Regions from separate parts of the Nocardia sp. 149-1B genome, predicted to be linked through region 2. Evidence: riboswitches for the same ligand, from Rfam matches in the RefSeq annotation. Region 2 holds a riboswitch; the other holds the start of a gene.

Region 1 (7,923 bases), 750 kb from region 2:
TCGGCACGTAGGTCACCACGACCGACCTCCTGACGACCGCGGGCCCGGACCGTGGTCGCTCGGCGACGAACGTGAGCGTCGCAGCACCGGCACGGAGCTGGGCACGGTCGACCCGGACCCCGCCGACGGTGACCGTCACCGAGCCCGTGGGGACGCCGGCGGTTGCCGAGACCAGCGCGCGGATCGTCACCGTCCGGCCGGCCCGGACGGTGCCCGGGGCGAGCGTCACCTTCGTGGTCGTGGTGGCCGGCTCCGGCGTCGGGTCCGTGGTCGGCGGATCCGTCGGGTCCGTGGTCGGCGGGTCCGTCGGGTCCGTAGTCGGCGGATCCGTCGGGTCCGTGGTCGGCGGGTCCGTCGGGTCGGGGGCGGGCGGCGCCGGCACGGTGACGCTGGCAGTCCCGGCGTTCGAGGTCGTGGCCGTCGCACCGGTGCTGTCGACAGTCGTCAGCCGGCCGACGGTCACCGTCGTCACGCCCGGGCGGAGCACCCGGAACGTGACCGTGGCCAGTCCGGTCTCCCCCTCGGCACCCGGGGAGGTGCCGAGCTTGGTGTGGGCGATCGTGAGCCGGCCAGCGTCGGCGGAGCTGTACGTCGAGCCGCTCGTGCCGGACTCGGCGGACACGAACGACAGCGCGCTCTCGTCGTAGTCCATCGAGACGTCGTAGGCGTAGAGGTCGTCCGCCGCCTGCGACACCTGCACGGTGAAGGTGTCACCTTCCTCGACCCGCGCCGCGGACGAGCTGACGGTCACGGTGCCGTCGCCGGGGGCGTCGGTGTCGGTGCCCGGCCCGGTGGCGACGTCACCCGCGGTGGCGCCGTAGAGAGCGGGCGTGGTGCGGTGCTGGGTGGCCTGCTCATAGGCGTAGGCGTAGCCCAACAGCTGCCCCTCGCTGTAGTCGCGGCCGAGGAACTCCAGGTTCATCCCGGCCCCCGGCAGCGTCTCGTTCGTCGTCGTCTGGCCCGCGGGCACCGTCACGGCCGGCATGCCCGTGTTGGGGCTCAGGCGCAGGTTGGTGCTGTAGGTCGTGTACGGCAGGGCGGTCGGATAGATCACCGCGTCGAGCCCGGCGAAGTCCATCACGCTGGTGAGGTAGACCGAGCCGTTCTCGATCTTCAGCGTGTGGGTGCCGAGCTGACCGTCGGCGCCCGCCCAGGCGTCATAGGTCGCCTGACTGACGGCGTTGCGGCTGACGTAGGCGCTGCCGTAGCCCGGCACATAACGCTTGGAGGCGATGAGGTCGTCGAGCGAGCGGATCGTCACCTCGGGGCTCAGGTGCCGGGCGATGTATGCGTTCAGATCGTGCTTGAACTCGTTGGTGCTGCCCGATCCCTCGTTCAGGATGTCGGCGACCTTGAGCCCGCTGGAGGAGTCCGCGGCCAGCGTGGCCGGATCGATCTCGTCGACGGTGGCGCCCGCGGCTCGCAGGTCGGCGACCGCGTCCAGGAAGATGCGGCGTCCGGCCACTTGCGCCGCGTTGGTCGCCGAGGCCGGCGGCACCATCGAGGTGAAGTAGGCGAAGTGCTTGCCCTGCAGCGCGTGCGGGTCGAGGTACGACGTGTAGGAGTCCGGCACGTGCGCGTCGGCCGCGGCGGTGACCGGGTCGTTGGGGTCGCTGCCGACGACCGCGTCGAGCGCGATCGCCGCATCCTCGACCGACCGGGCCAGCGGCCCGCCGGTGTCCTGGCTGAGTGCTAGCGGCACGATGCCGTCGCGGCTGGCCAGGCCGACCGTCGGCCGCACGCCGACCAGCTGGTTGTAGCTGGAGGGGTTGCGGATCGATCCGCCGGTGTCGGTCCCGAAGCCGATGGCGCCGAGGTTGGCCGAGATCGCCGCGCCCGTGCCGCCGCTGGAGCCGCCGGCGGTCTTCGAGGTGTTGTAGGGGCTGGCGACGTACTTGACGCCGTTCGTGCTCAGGGCGCTGTCGTAGGGCGACCCGGCACTGAAGGTCGAGGAGAACCCGTAGGCGAACTCGTCGAGGCTGGCCTTGCCGAGGATCACCGCTCCGTCAGCACGCAGGCCGGCGACCATGAAGGCGTCGTCGGAGGTCTGGTTGCCCTCCCAGCACGCGCACCCGGCCGTCGTCGGCAGGTCGCGGGTGTCGTAGTTGTCCTTGAGCAGGATCGGGATGCCGTCGAGCATGCTGCGTGGGCCGCCGTTCTCAGCTCGCAGCCGGTCGCTCTCGGCCGCCGCGGCCAGCGCCTGGCCGCCGGTGGCGATGATGGCGTTGAGAGGCCGGCCCGCGCCGCTGGTGTCGACCACCGTGGCGTCGTAGGCGGCGATCCGGTCCAGGTAGTCCCTCGTCAGCTCGACCGAGGTGATCACGCCGGCGTTCATGGCCTTCTGCATGTCCACGGCGCTGGCCTCGACCAGGTCGAAGTCGCCGTCGTCGTAGATGACGCGCTGGGCCAGGGCAGCCAGGTCACGCACGTCGAGCACCTGGTCGCCGTTGAGATCGGCGGCTGCGACGCTGCTCCAGCCGGCGTCGTCGGCCCCGGTCCCCAACCGGGCGCTGAGGAGGCCGAGGTCGGCCCGGGTGATCTGGTGGTCCCCGTCGAGGTCTCCCTCGCCGTAATACGGCTCCAAGAAGCTGGCCGTGGCCGCGGCGGACGAGTCCGCCGCCTGCGCCACCGGGCCCGAGCCCACGGCCAGCATCGAGAAGGCGAGGCCCGCGGCGGCGAGAGCCGCGCCGGCGCCTCTGGTGGTGTGACGATTCACGTCCGCTCCCTCTGTGCTGTTAGGTGGAGAGGCGAACCTAGGGAAGCGGTGTTGCGTCGCCATGTCGGCGAACCAGCCCCGGTAACCGGGGTGTTGCGCAGCCGTCCTCGTCCACGTCGCGCAGGTAAACAAATCGTCAGGGCTCGCCGCTGCTAGCCTGCTGCCCGTCACGAGTACTGGTGCGAAGCCCCGGCTGGCCAGTCGGCAACCCTCCTCCGCGGTGGGGTGCCCCGGGTGAGGACACGGCCGGCTGCAACCGCAGTCGGCAAGCGCGGACTCGGCAGACCCGGGTCCCTCGACCCGACGGACGTGCCGACATGCCTACCACCACCCGCACCAGCGCCGCCACGACGCACCCACTCGCCGACCTGGTCGGGGCGACCGAACAGGTCCCCCTCGTCACCGGCGGCACGGTCCGCTACGCGAACCTCGACATCGCGGCCAGCGCACCCGCCCTGCGGTCGGTCGCCGACCGGGTGGCCGAGTTCCTGCCGTACTACTCCAGCGTGCACCGCGGCGCCGGCTACGCCTCGGCGGTGAGCACGGCGGCGTACGAGACCGCGCGGCGCACGATCGGCGCCTTCGTCGGCGCCCGGAGCGAGGACGTCGTGCAGATCGTGCGGCACACCACCGACGCGCTGAACCTGCTCGCGACCGCCGTCCCCGGCGATGTCGTCCACCTCGACGTGGAGCACCACGCCAACCTGCTGCCCTGGCAGGGACTCGGCGCACGCGGTCGGGCGGTGGTGGCCCGCGACACCGTCGCCGAGACGCTCGCGGCGATCGAGGCCGAGCTCATCCGCCGGCCCGCCGCGCTGCTCGCGGTGACGGGTGCCTCGAACGTGACCGGCGAGATCCTCCCGCTCGCCGAGCTCGTCGAGACCGCTCACCGCCACGGGACCCGCATCGCGGTCGACGGCGCCCAGCTGGTCCCCCACCACCGGGTGCACCTGGAGCGGCTCGGCATCGACTACCTCGCGTTCTCGGGGCACAAGCTCTACGCGCCGTACGGCGCCGGCGTGCTCGTCGGGCGCCGCGACTGGCTCGACGCGGCGCCGCCGTACCTCGCCGGCGGCGGCGCGGTCCGTGAGGTCACGCTGGCGGGCACGTCCTGGGCCCCGGTGCCCGCGCGGCACGAGGCCGGCACCCCCAACGTCGTCGGGGCGGTCGCGCTCGCGGCCGCGTGTGAGGCGATCGCGGCGCTGCCGGACAGCGAGCTCCAGCTCCACGAGGAGGCGCTGCGCGACCGCTTGCTCGCTGGCCTCGAGTCGATCGCCGGCGTCCGGACCCTGCACCTGTGGCGCGGTGAGGTCGAGGCGATCGGCGTGGTGACGTTCACGGTCGAGGGGCACAGCGCCGAGCTGGTCGCGCAGTACCTCTCCGCCGAGCACGGCGTCGGGGTGCGCGACGGCCGCTTCTGCGCGCACCCGTTCCTCGAGCGGCTCAACGGTGGCCGGACCGCGGTGCGCGCGAGCCTCGGTCTCGCGTCCTCCGCCGACGACGTCGATCGCCTGGTGCGCGGGATCGCGGAGCTCGTCGAGCACGGCCCGTCCTGGACGTACGACGCGGACGACCGTCCCACCCCCGACCCGCGACCGCTGCCCGCCTGGGTCACCGAGACCGGCAGCGCGTCGGCCTGCTCGTAGGGTCGCCCAACCGATCACGGGGCCACCGCGTCCTACCTGTCGACCGCTCGAGGAGGATCGATGGCGAGACCGCTGACCGACGACGAGTTCACCGAGCTCGTGCACGCCACGTGGCCCGGCCTGTACCGCACGGCGTACCTGATGCTCGGGGAGCACCAGCTCGCCGAGGACCTGGTGCAGACGGCACTGGCCAAGACCTACGCCTCCTGGCGCAAGGTCAAGGACCCCGCTGCCGCACCGGCGTACGCACGGGTGGTGCTCGCGACCACCGCAGCGACGTGGTTCCGGCGCCGCGGCTGGCGCAACGAGCGACCCACCGAGGTGCTCCCCGAGCTCGGCAGCGACCCCGACCCGACCACGCGGCCGGCCGTCGTCGACGCGCTGCGCGAGCTGGCACCGCGCCAGCGCGCTGTGGTCGTGCTCCGCTACTACGACGACCTCAGCGTGCGCGAGGTCGCCCAGGCCCTCGGCATCAGCGAGGGCACCGTCAAGAGCCAGACCTCCGACGCCCTCGCCCGGCTGCGCGTGCTGCTGGGCGACACCGTCATCCCCGCCGACCTCGGGAGCACCGCATGACCGAGCGACTCAGCGCCCTCCTCCACGACGAGGCCGCCACGCTGACCATCCCCGCGCCCGACCCGGGCCAGGTCCTCACGACCGGGCGCCGGCTGAGGCGTCGCCGGCGCGCGACCACCGGTCTCGGCGCCGTCGCCACCGTGGCGGTCGTGACGGTCGTCGCCGTCGTCGGTGCGTCCTTGACCGGCGACGACCACCCGGGTTCACGGGGCGTCGAGCCGGCGGGCCCGAGCACGGGCCACGGCGCGGTCTTCACCCTCGGCACCACGGTGTACTTCGACGGCGGCACCGAGCACGTGCAGATCGACGACAAGGCGATCAAGTCGACGTACTACACCTCGGCCGGCCTGCTGGTGCGGCACGGCGACAACAACGCCAGCGACGGCGGCGGCCCCCAGCGCTTCTCGCTGGTCACCGAGGACGGCACCGTGCGGTCGGTCTCCGTGGTGACCGAGGAGGCGGTGCCGGGCGTCGACCCGACCCAGCCTTACCTCGCGTACGCCGAGGTCGTGGACGGCGAGGTCGAGGTCGTGGTCCACGACGTCTCCACCGACAAGGAGGTCGCGCGCGTCCCGGTGCCCGACGCGAAGAGCTGGGGCGGGTGGACCGCACCGCCGGTCGCGCTCAGTGGCGACATCGTGTACGTCGGCACCGACGACGTGATGCGCACGGTCGACTGGCGCACCGGCGAGGTCGGGACCACCGACACGGTCGGGCCGGGCTACCCCGACATCAAGGGCGGTCGCGCCGTCGAGCGAGTCGGCAACGACGTCCAGGTGGTCGACGCCCGGAGCGGCAAGCCGCTGCTCCGAGTCCCCGCAGGACAAGACGGTTACCTGGTCCTCTCACCCGACGGCAGTTTCGCGGCGATGGACGCTCCCACCGGCAAGACCGTCGAGGTGTACGACCTCGACGCCGGCACCCACGTCACGCTCGACGGGCAGTCCTACGACTATGGGTGGTCACCGGACGGCGACCTGTTCCGAGTCAAGGGCCACCGGGTCATCACCTGCTCGACCTCGACCGGCGCGTGCGAGACGGGTGACACGGTCATCCCCGCGGAGGGCGGGGGCGTGGCACCGGAGGACCTGCGGTACGGCAACCAGACCTTCGAGTCCTGACCCGGTCCGCGACGCCCCTCAGTGCTGGTAGGTGTGCTCGAGCAGGTGCCGCACCCGCTCGGCGTCGCGTGCGCTCGGGCACGCGACGAGCAGCCGGTCGGGGGCCTCCTCGACGGCGACGTACCCGGCAGAGCGCAGCACGCCCATCAGCACCGCCGGGTCCTGGCCGGGTGGTACGGCGAACGCCTCGGCATGCGCGTCGGGCTGGTGCAGCTCGGTCTCGGTGCGCTGCAGGTCGGTCCCCCAGCCACGCAGGAGGGCGAAGGCCACGAGGGTCACCATCACGATGCCTCCGACCACCATCAATGCGATCACGACCATGACGACCTCCCAGTGCGCGGGCCTGATGCTCCGATGACCCCAGCATCGGCCCGGTGAGACCCGCGTCACGAGAGGCGTATGTCCCGACCGCAGGGCCACAGGTCACGCGGCCACGGGGACGATCACCGTGTCGCCGTCCCACCCGCTGCCGTGACCTGGTACGACTGCTCCACCGGAGAATGCGTTTCTCCGGCCCGATCCCTGACCGGAGGAGCACGCGTGCCGCGAGCAGGCCTGACGCCCGAGCGCCTGACCGTGGCCGCGGTCGAGCTCGCGGACGAGATCGGGTTCGAGCAGGTCACCCTGTCCGCGCTCGCCCGGCGGTTCGACGTCAAGGTCGCGAGCCTCTACGCCCACATCGACGGCGCGGGCGAGCTGCGGCTGACGATCGCCGTGCGCGCCCTGGACGAGATCGCCGACCTGGCGGAGGAGGCGCTCGCCGGCCGCTCCGGCCGCGCGGCTCTCGAGGCGCTGGGCGGCGCGTACCGGACCTACGCGCGGACACATCCCGGCCGGTACGCCGCCGCCACCCACCCGCTCGCCGCCTCGCCCGAGGCGACCCGCGTCGGGCTGCGGCACGCGCGGCTGGCACTGGCGACCCTGCGCGGCTACGAGCTCCCCGAGGCGGAGCAGACGCACGCCGTCCGGCTGGTGGGGAGCACGATCCGAGGCTTCGTCGACCTGGAGGTGCGCGGCTCCTTCGCCCACCGCCAGCCGCCGCCCGACGCCTCCTGGTCGCGCATCATGGCGGCCCTGGACGCCACGCTGAGGAGCTGGACGACCGACCGATTTGCCTAAACCGTTTAGGCAAATGACTATGGTTCCATGGACATGGTCTCGGAGCGCGACATCCGCGGGTCCTTCGCCAACTGCTCGAAGGGCGAGGCGCAGCGCGCCAACCTCCCCGACCTCGGCTCGACACCGTGGCCGGACCTCGACTTCCTCGGCTGGGTGGACCCGAAGGCCCCGATGGTCGGCTACCTGGTGGTGCCGACACCGGACCACGGCCTGGTCGGCCTCCAGGTCCGCCGCAACCTCAGCGGCGCGGGATCTCGTCGAGCGCGGATGTGCTCGATCTGCTCGACCACCCACTCCGGACAGGGCGTCGCCCTGATGGTGGCGAGACGGGCCGGACGAGCAGGGCGCGAGGGCAACTCGGTCGGCCTGGACATCTGCTCCGCGCTCGACTGCTCGCTGCACGCGCGCGGCCTGATCCCGGCCCCCGCCCTCAGCGCGGCCCAGGAGACCCTGGCGCCGGAGGAGAAGGTGGCGCGCCTGAGCCGCAACCTGTTCGCGTTCGTCGACCGGGCGCTGCGGCCCTGACCGCGAGCCGGGCCCGCGTCAGAGCGCCTCGGGCCCGCCCTCGAGCAGCGTCTTGAACCCGGCCTCGTCGAGCACCGGCACGCCGAGCTGCTCGGCCTTGTCGGCCTTGGACCCGGCGTTGTCCCCCACGACGACGTAGTCGGTCTTCTTCGACACCGACCCGGCGGCCTTGCCGCCGCGGGCGAGGATCGCCTCCTTGGCCGAGTCGCGGCTGAAGTCG
Region 2 (7,923 bases):
CTCGAGCGAGGGCGAGCAGCGCTACGACGCCCTGGTGCGGGCCGCGTCGCGCGCCGTCGTGGGGCTCGACTTCGACGGCACGCTGTCCCCGATCGTCGACGACCCCGAGCGTGCGCGGATCCACCCGGACGCCCGCGAGGTGCTGGTCGACCTGGCCGCCGAGGTCGCCGCGATCGCGGTGATCACCGGGCGCCCCGCGCGCCAGGCGCTCGACCTCGGCGGACTCGAGGAGGTCGGGGACGCCGTCGCCGAGGCCGGCAAGGAGCTCTACCTCTTCGGCCAGTACGGCAACGAGCGGTGGAGCTCCACCCGCCGCCGGATCATCTCCCCACGGCCGCCGCACGGGCTCGCGACGTTCCTGCGCGACCTGCCGCGCACGCTGCGCAACGCCGGAGCGGCGGACGCCTACGTGGAGGACAAGGGCCTCGCGTACGGCGTGCACACCCGGCGGCTGCCTGACCCCGACGCCGCCTTCGAGCGGTTGCTCCCGCCCCTGCGCGAGCTCGCCGGCCGCAACGGGCTCGTCCTCGAGCCGGGCCGCCAGGTGATCGAGGTCCGTGCCCCGGGCATGGACAAAGGCAAGGCCGTGACCACCCTGGTCGAGGAGGTCGACGCAGGAGCCTTCGTGTTCGCCGGGGACGACCTCGGCGACCTCGACGCCTTCGACGCGGTCGGCGCCCTCGGCAAGGACGGCATGCCGACGCTGCTGGTCTGCTCGGCCTCCGTCGAGCAGAGCGCGCTGGTCGCCCTCTCCGATGTGGTCGTCCACGGCCCCGAGGGCGTCCTCGAGCTGCTGCGCCAGCTCACCGCGGACGCCCGCGCCGCCCGGCAGGGTTGACCCGCCCGAAACTCTCGGCGGGTCAACGTACTTTGTCGACAATGCACGTTGACCCGCCCGAAAGTTCACGACGGGTCAACGAGTTCCCCTGTTCGTCATCAGCGAACAGGAGGCCCTCTCCGGAACACGGGCCCACTGCCGGGAGTTGAGTCGGCATGTCCCTCAAGCTCCCCGTTCTCTTCGTCTCCGACCTCGTCGTCCTGCCCGGCATGGTGGTTCCGCTGGAGCTGGACGACGCCGCCCGCGCCGCGATCGACGCCGCCCGCGCCGGCAGTGACAACCAGGTGCTGGTCGCTCCGCGACTGGACGACCGCTACGCGTCGTACGGCGTGATCGCGACCGTCGAGCGCGTCGGCCGCTTCTCCGGCGGCAGCCCGGCCGCCGTGCTCAAGGCCGGCACCCGCGGCCGCATCGGCAGCGGGGTCACCGGCCCCGGCGCGGCGCTCTGGGTCGAGGTCGAACCCGCGGAGGACCACGTCTCCGACCGGGCCCGCGAGCTCGCCGAGGAGTACAAGCGACTGGTGGTCGCCGTGCTCCAGCGCCGCGAGGCCTGGCAGGTCATCGACTCCGTGCACCAGATGAGCGACCCCAGCGCGATCGCCGACGCCGCGGGCTACGCGCCGTACCTCTCGGTGGACCGCAAGCGCGAGCTGCTCGAGAACCCCGACGTCGAGTCGCGGCTCGAGACGCTGATCGGCTGGACCCGCGACCACCTCGCCGAGGCCGAGCTCACCGACAAGATCGGCGAGGACGTCCGCGAGGGGATGGAGAAGACGCAGCGGGAGTACCTCCTGCGCCAGCAGCTCGCCGCGATCCGCAAGGAGCTCGGCGAGGACGAGCCCGAGGGTGCGGACGACTACCGCGCCCGGGTCGAGGCGGCGGACCTGCCGGAGGCCGTCCGCGAGGCGGCGCTCAAGGAGGTCGGCAAGCTCGAGCGTTCGAGCGACCAGAGCCCCGAGACCGGGTGGATCCGGACCTGGCTCGACACCGTCCTCGAGCTGCCGTGGAACGTCACCACCGAGGACGCGAACGACGTCCTCGGCGCCCGTTCGGTGCTCGACGCCGACCACCACGGCCTCGACGAGGTCAAGGAGCGGATCGTGGAGTACCTCGCGGTCCGCGCCCGCCGGGCCGAGCGCGGCCTGCAGGTCGTCGGTGGCCGCGGCTCCGGCGCGGTCGTGCTGCTCGCGGGACCTCCGGGAGTCGGCAAGACGTCGCTCGGCGAGTCGGTCGCCCGTGCCCTGGGCCGCAACTTCGTCCGCGTCGCCCTCGGCGGCGTGCGCGACGAGGCCGAGATCCGTGGCCACCGGCGCACGTACGTCGGCGCGCTCCCGGGCCGGATCGTCCGGGCCATCAAGGAGGCCGGTTCCATGAACCCGGTCGTGCTGCTCGACGAGGTCGACAAGGTGGGCGCTGACTACCGCGGCGACCCGGCCGCGGCGCTCCTCGAGGTGCTCGACCCCGCGCAGAACCACACGTTCCGCGACCACTACCTCGAGCTCGACCTGGACCTCTCCGACGTGCTGTTCATCGCCACCGCCAACGTGGTCGAGCAGATCCCCTCGGCGCTGCTGGACCGGATGGAGCTGGTCACCCTCGACGGCTACACCGAGGACGACAAGGTCGCGATCGCCCGCGACTTCCTGCTGCCCCGGCAGCTGGAGCGGGCCGCGCTGACCGCCGACGAGGTGAGCATCACCGACGCGGCGCTGCGCGAGATGGCCGCGAACTACACCCGCGAGGCCGGCGTACGCCAGATGGAGCGGCTGCTGGCCAAGGCCCTGCGCAAGGCCGCGACGCGGCTCGCGACCGGGGCTGAGCACGTCGACATCGACCTGGCCGACCTCAAGGAGCTCGTCGGCCGGCCGCGGTTCACCCCCGAGGCCCCGGAGCGTACGGCGGTACCGGGCGTGGCCACGGGCCTGGCGGTGACCGGCCTGGGCGGCGACGTGCTGTTCATCGAGGCGTCTGCCTCCGAGGGCACGGCCGGACTGACCCTGACCGGCCAGCTCGGCGACGTGATGAAGGAGTCGGCGCAGATCGCGCTGTCGTTCGTCCGCGCGCACGCGGCCGAGCTCGGCGTGGACCCGTCCTTCTTCGAGAAGGCGATCCACGTGCACGTGCCGGCCGGTGCGACGCCCAAGGACGGCCCGTCCGCCGGCATCACGATGGTCACCGCGCTCACCTCGCTGGCCACCGGGCGCCCGGTGCGCTCGGAGGTCGGCATGACCGGTGAGGTCACGCTCAACGGGCGGGTGCTGCCGATCGGCGGGCTGAAGCAGAAGCTGCTCGCCGCGCAACGCAACGGCCTGACCGAGGTGTTCGTGCCGCTGCGCAACGAGCCCGACCTGGACGACGTACCGGCCGACGTCCTCGAGACGGTCACCGTGCACCCGGTCAGCGACGTGCTGGACGTGGTCCGTGGTGCCTTGGCCGAGCCGGTTGCGGTCACGGTCGCCGCGTGATCCCGCCAGCCGGCGCAGTCTGGGCACAGACTGCGCCGGCTCGACAAGGACGTGAGACGACGGCCGTCCAGCATGTGGATGCGATGTGCACATGCTGAGACGGCCGTCGTACTGTTGTCAGCAGCTCATCAAGAGGGACTGAGGGATACGGCCCAGTGAAGTCCCGGCAACCGCCGCGAACCTCCGCCGCCCGGCATCAGCCAGGAAGCGGTTCGCGGAAACGGTGCCAATTCCGCCCGGGGCGACCGTCGCACCCGGGGAAGATGAGGAGGAGGACTTCATGAGCGCTCTTGTCACCGAGGCACCCGCCCGCACCGCCGGCGTTCCCGGCGCCCCCCGCGAGGGCGCGTTCGGCAACGCCGTCGCCCTGGCCTGCCGCGAGTGCGGCCACCAGGTCGAGCTCGGTCCGCACTACGCCTGTCCGGAGTGCTTCGGCCCGCTGGAGATCGCCTACCAGTTCCCGCGGATCACCCGCGAGGAGATCGAGGCCGGTCCGCGCAACATCTGGCGCTACAAGGCGCTGCTGCCCGTGCCGACCGACATCGAGCAGAGCCCCAACACCGAGCCGGGCTTCACCCGCCTGCTGCGCGCGAACAACCTCGCCGCCGAGCTCGGCATCACGAACCTGTGGGTCAAGGACGACTCGACCAACCCCACCAACTCCTTCAAGGACCGCGTCGTCGCCTGCGCCCTGAGCGCCGCCCGCGAGTTCGGCTCGAAGGTGTTCGCCTGTCCGAGCACCGGCAACCTCGCGAACGCCGTCGCCGCCGCCGGTGCCCGTGCGGGCATCAAGACCGTGGTGTTCATCCCGAGCAACCTCGAGCACCCCAAGCAGGTGAACTCGGCGGTCTTCACCGACTCGCTGGTCGCCGTCAACGGCAACTACGACGACGTCAACAAGCTCGCCTCCGAGATCGCCGGCGAGGAGGACGGGTGGGCGTTCGTCAACGTCAACGTCCGTCCGTACTACGCCGAGGGGTCCAAGACGCTGGGCTATGAGATCGCCGAGCAGCTCGGCTGGCGCCTGCCCGACCAGATCGTGATCCCCGTGGCCAGCGGCTCCCAGCTGACCAAGGTGCACAAGGCCTTCCAGGAGCTGATCGAGCTCGGCCTCGTCGAGGACAAGCCCTACCGGGTGTACGGCGCGCAGGCGGCCGGCTGCTCCCCGGTCTCGGTGGCCTACAAGGCCGGCGTCGACGCGATCCGCCCGGTCAAGCCCGACACCATCGCCAAGAGCCTCGCGATCGGCAACCCCGCCGACGGCATCTACGTGCTCGACATCTGCCGCGAGACCGGTGGGGCCGTCGAGGACGTCACCGACGATGAGGTCCGCGACGGCATCGTGCTGCTCGCCCGGACCGAAGGCATCTTCACCGAGACCGCCGGCGGCACCACGGTCGCGGTGCTCAAGAAGCTCGTCGAGACCGGCCAGCTGGACACCGAGCTCGAGACCGTCGTCATCAACACCGGCCACGGGCTGAAGACCCTCGACGCCGTGGCCGGCCAGGTCGCCCCGGCGGCGACCATCGACCCGTCGTACGCCGCCTTCGCCGCCACCGGCCTGGCCTGACCCACCGAGGAGCATCCGAACCATGAGCGTGTCCGTCCGGATCCCGACCATCCTGCGCACCTACACCGGCGGGGAGTCCGAGGTCAGCGCCTCCGGTGCGACTCTGGCCGAGGTGCTCGACGACCTCGACGGCAGCTACGCCGGGATCAAGGGCCGGATCCTCGACGAGGCCGGCTCGCTGCGCCGGTTCGTGAACGTCTACGTCGGCAACGAGGACGTCCGCTTCCTCGACAACCTCGACACCCCCACCCCCGACGGCACCCAGATCTCGGTCATCCCCGCCGTCGCCGGCGGCTGACCCCCCACGCATGTAACGCGGGGTTGTTGGATCTAGGCACCCCCTTGCAAGGGGGTCACCAGATCCCCTAACCCCGCGTTACAGCAGCGGGGGAGGGCGCTCCACCGGCCGTTCACCCGGACGTGCTTCAACGGGGTGGTGACTCGCGCTCGCACCCGACTCCTGGTCCTGACGACCACCGCCACGGCCGGCATGCTCGCCGGAGCGGCGATGGCCGGCCGGGGCCTGCTCCAGCGCCAGGCCGCCGCTGCCCGGCGGGTGATCGGCAAGCCGCTGGGGGAGGAGGCGATCGACGCCGACCGGGTGTGGAAGAAGAAGTACGGCGCACCGCTCGACCTGCTGCTCCTCGGCGACTCGATCGCGGCCGGCCTCGGTGCCGAGCGCCCCAAGGAGACTCTCGGCGGGCGGCTGGCGCGAGCGCTGGCGAAGGAGACCGGCCGGGCCGTGCGGCTCCGGACCGCCGCCCAGGTCGGCTCGGAGTCCTCCATGCTGGGCGCCCAGCTCGACGGGCTGCCCCCGACGTACCGCCCCGACGTGGCGGTCATCGTCGTCGGCGGCAACGACGTGACCCACCGAGTCCCGGTCGCCGACGCGGCGAAGCACCTCGAGGAGACGGTGCGCGCGCTGCGCGATCGCGGTGCGGGCGTCGTCGTCGGCACCTGCCCCGACCTCGGGGCCCTGCGGCCGGTGCCCCAACCCCTCCGGGCGCTCGGCTCGCGGGCCTCCCGGCAGCTGGCGCTCGCGCAGGAGACCGCGGCGATCGCGGCCGGGGCGCACGCGGTGTCGCTCGCCGATGTGGTCGGTCCGTTCTTCATCACCAACCCCGACGAGATGTTCAGCCTGGACCGGTTCCACCCGAGCGCGCTCGGTTACCAGCGGACCGCCAAGGCGATGCTGCCCTCGGTGCTGGCCGCGCTCGGGCTCCGCGAGGACCTGCCGTTCGGCCACCGAGCTCCGGGTGACCGGCGGTGACGGTTCACCCTTGACACCGGGGTGGGGTCGGCCCCACAGTATCGGTGGGAACGCTCCCAAACTCCTCGGCCCCGGCGAGGGGTGGACCGCGATGGCCTTGCCGGGGACGAACGGGAGTGCCCGCCGCCGACCGCTGTCGGCGGGCGGAACCCACCGTGCGGCGGGCCCGGGAACACCTCGACGTCCCGGGCCCGTCGTCCTTCCTCGGCCGGGCCCCGGTCAATGCCCCCGACCCGGCGTCGCCGCGTCCGTGACGACGGCATACTGACGCCATGGCCCGTCGCCCTCGCACTCGTCCCACGCTCGAGGAGGTCGCCGCGCTGGCCGGCGTCGGCCGGGGCACCGCCTCGCGCGTGATCAACGGCGGTGCGAAGGTCTCCGACCGGGCCCGGCAGGCGGTGGAGGAGGCGATCACCGAGCTCGGCTACGTGCCGAACGCCGCCGCCCGCGCCCTGGTCACCCGCCGCACCGACGCCGTCGCGCTGGTGATCGCGGAGTCCGAGGAGCGGGTGTTCGGGGAGCCGTTCTTCGCCGGGGTCGTTCGCGGGATCGGCACGGCCCTGGCCTCCGCCGACCGGCAGCTGGTGCTGATCCTCGCCGACGCGCGGCGCCGTGGCAGCCTGGAGCAGTACCTCACCCGCCAGCACGTCGACGGGGTGCTGCTCCTCTCGTTGCACGACGACGACACGCTGCCCGACCGGATCCGCGGGCACGGCCTGCCGGTGGTCGTGGGCGGACGGGGCCGCACCAACGTCACCACCGGGTTCGTGGACGTCGACAACGTCCAGGGCGCCGGGCTCGCCGTCGCCCACCTCGCCGAGCGCGGCCGCACCCGCATCGGCACCATCGCCGGGCCGGCGGACATGGTCGCCGGCAGCTCCCGGTTCGAGGGGTACGTCGAGGCGCTGACCGCCGCGGACCGGCCCTTCGACGAGCGGCTCGTGGCCCGAGGCGACTTCAGCCAGGACAGCGGGGCGCGCGCGATGCGGACGCTCCTGCAGCGCGAGCCGAAGATCGACGGGGTGTTCTGCGCCAACGACCTGATGGCGGTCGGGGCGCTCCAGACCCTGCGCGACGCGGGCCGCCGGGTGCCGGAGGACGTGGCGGTCGTGGGCTTCGAGGACGCGCCGGTCGCGCGCTCCACGGTGCCGCCGTTGACGACCGTGCACCAGTCGCCGGGCTCGATGGGCCGCGAGATGGTGGCGCTGCTCCTGGACACCATGGCGACCGGCGACATGCTGCTGCCCGGTCGCATGCTCCCCACGCGGCTCGTCGTACGGCAGAGCAGCTGAACGCCTTCGGGGCTCGCGTCGCGATTCCCCCGAAGGTCTGGAACAGCGCCGCGCACCACGTCGGCGGTGACTAGTGCCGCGTCCCAGAAGTTCTTGGGCGCTTCGCGCCCCCACGGCACGCACCTCGCTGCGTTGCCGACGCTTGCGAGACGAGCGGGTATGGCGGCGCGCCGGCGCCTGGCGATGCACCCACCCTGAGAACGCCAACCGTCTAACAACTTCCGAGACGCGACACTAGGGTTCGCTCGTGGATGCGAGCGACCAGCCGACGACGCCGTTGGTCCTGCTCGTCACCTGTGCCGACTGGCCCGAGGGTGAGCCCGGGCACGGCGCACTGGACGCCGCCCTCGAGGCGCGCGGGCTGACCGGTCGCTGGGTCGTCTGGGACGACCTGAGTGTCGACTGGGGTGCGGCCGACGTGGTCGCGGTCCGTTCCACGTGGGACTACGACGGCCGGCTCGGTGAGTTCCTGGGCTGGGCGTCCGGGG

Evidence for each region. Region 2 has a riboswitch for S-adenosylmethionine ahead of thrC (threonine synthase). Riboswitches for the same ligand answer to the same signal wherever they lie in the genome.
Region 1: it holds a riboswitch for S-adenosylmethionine, as region 2 does, so the genes downstream of both, AC3ANS_RS06325 (aminotransferase class V-fold PLP-dependent enzyme) here and thrC (threonine synthase) in region 2, are expected to answer to the same signal.

Annotation. Positions count from the first base shown of each region.
Region 1 covers NZ_CM173233.1:1,325,786-1,333,708, reverse strand. Annotated here, with positions in the region: gene AC3ANS_RS06330 (amidase family protein) at 1-2,716, opposite strand, end outside; SAM riboswitch class IV at 2,882-2,994, shown strand; gene AC3ANS_RS06325 (aminotransferase class V-fold PLP-dependent enzyme) at 3,034-4,362, shown strand; gene AC3ANS_RS06320 (SigE family RNA polymerase sigma factor) at 4,423-4,938, shown strand; gene AC3ANS_RS06315 (hypothetical protein) at 4,935-6,059, shown strand; gene AC3ANS_RS06310 (hypothetical protein) at 6,078-6,380, opposite strand; gene AC3ANS_RS06305 (TetR/AcrR family transcriptional regulator) at 6,600-7,178, shown strand; gene AC3ANS_RS06300 (FBP domain-containing protein) at 7,206-7,703, shown strand; gene ligA (NAD-dependent DNA ligase LigA) at 7,722-7,923, opposite strand, start outside.
Region 2 covers NZ_CM173233.1:573,916-581,838, forward strand. Annotated here, with positions in the region: gene otsB (trehalose-phosphatase) at 1-838, shown strand, start outside; gene lon (endopeptidase La) at 994-3,303, shown strand; SAM riboswitch class I at 3,426-3,573, shown strand; gene thrC (threonine synthase) at 3,584-4,873, shown strand; gene AC3ANS_RS02705 (MoaD/ThiS family protein) at 4,896-5,171, shown strand; gene AC3ANS_RS02710 (SGNH/GDSL hydrolase family protein) at 5,310-6,143, shown strand; gene AC3ANS_RS02715 (LacI family DNA-binding transcriptional regulator) at 6,416-7,435, shown strand; gene AC3ANS_RS02720 (ATP-grasp domain-containing protein) at 7,683-7,923, shown strand, end outside.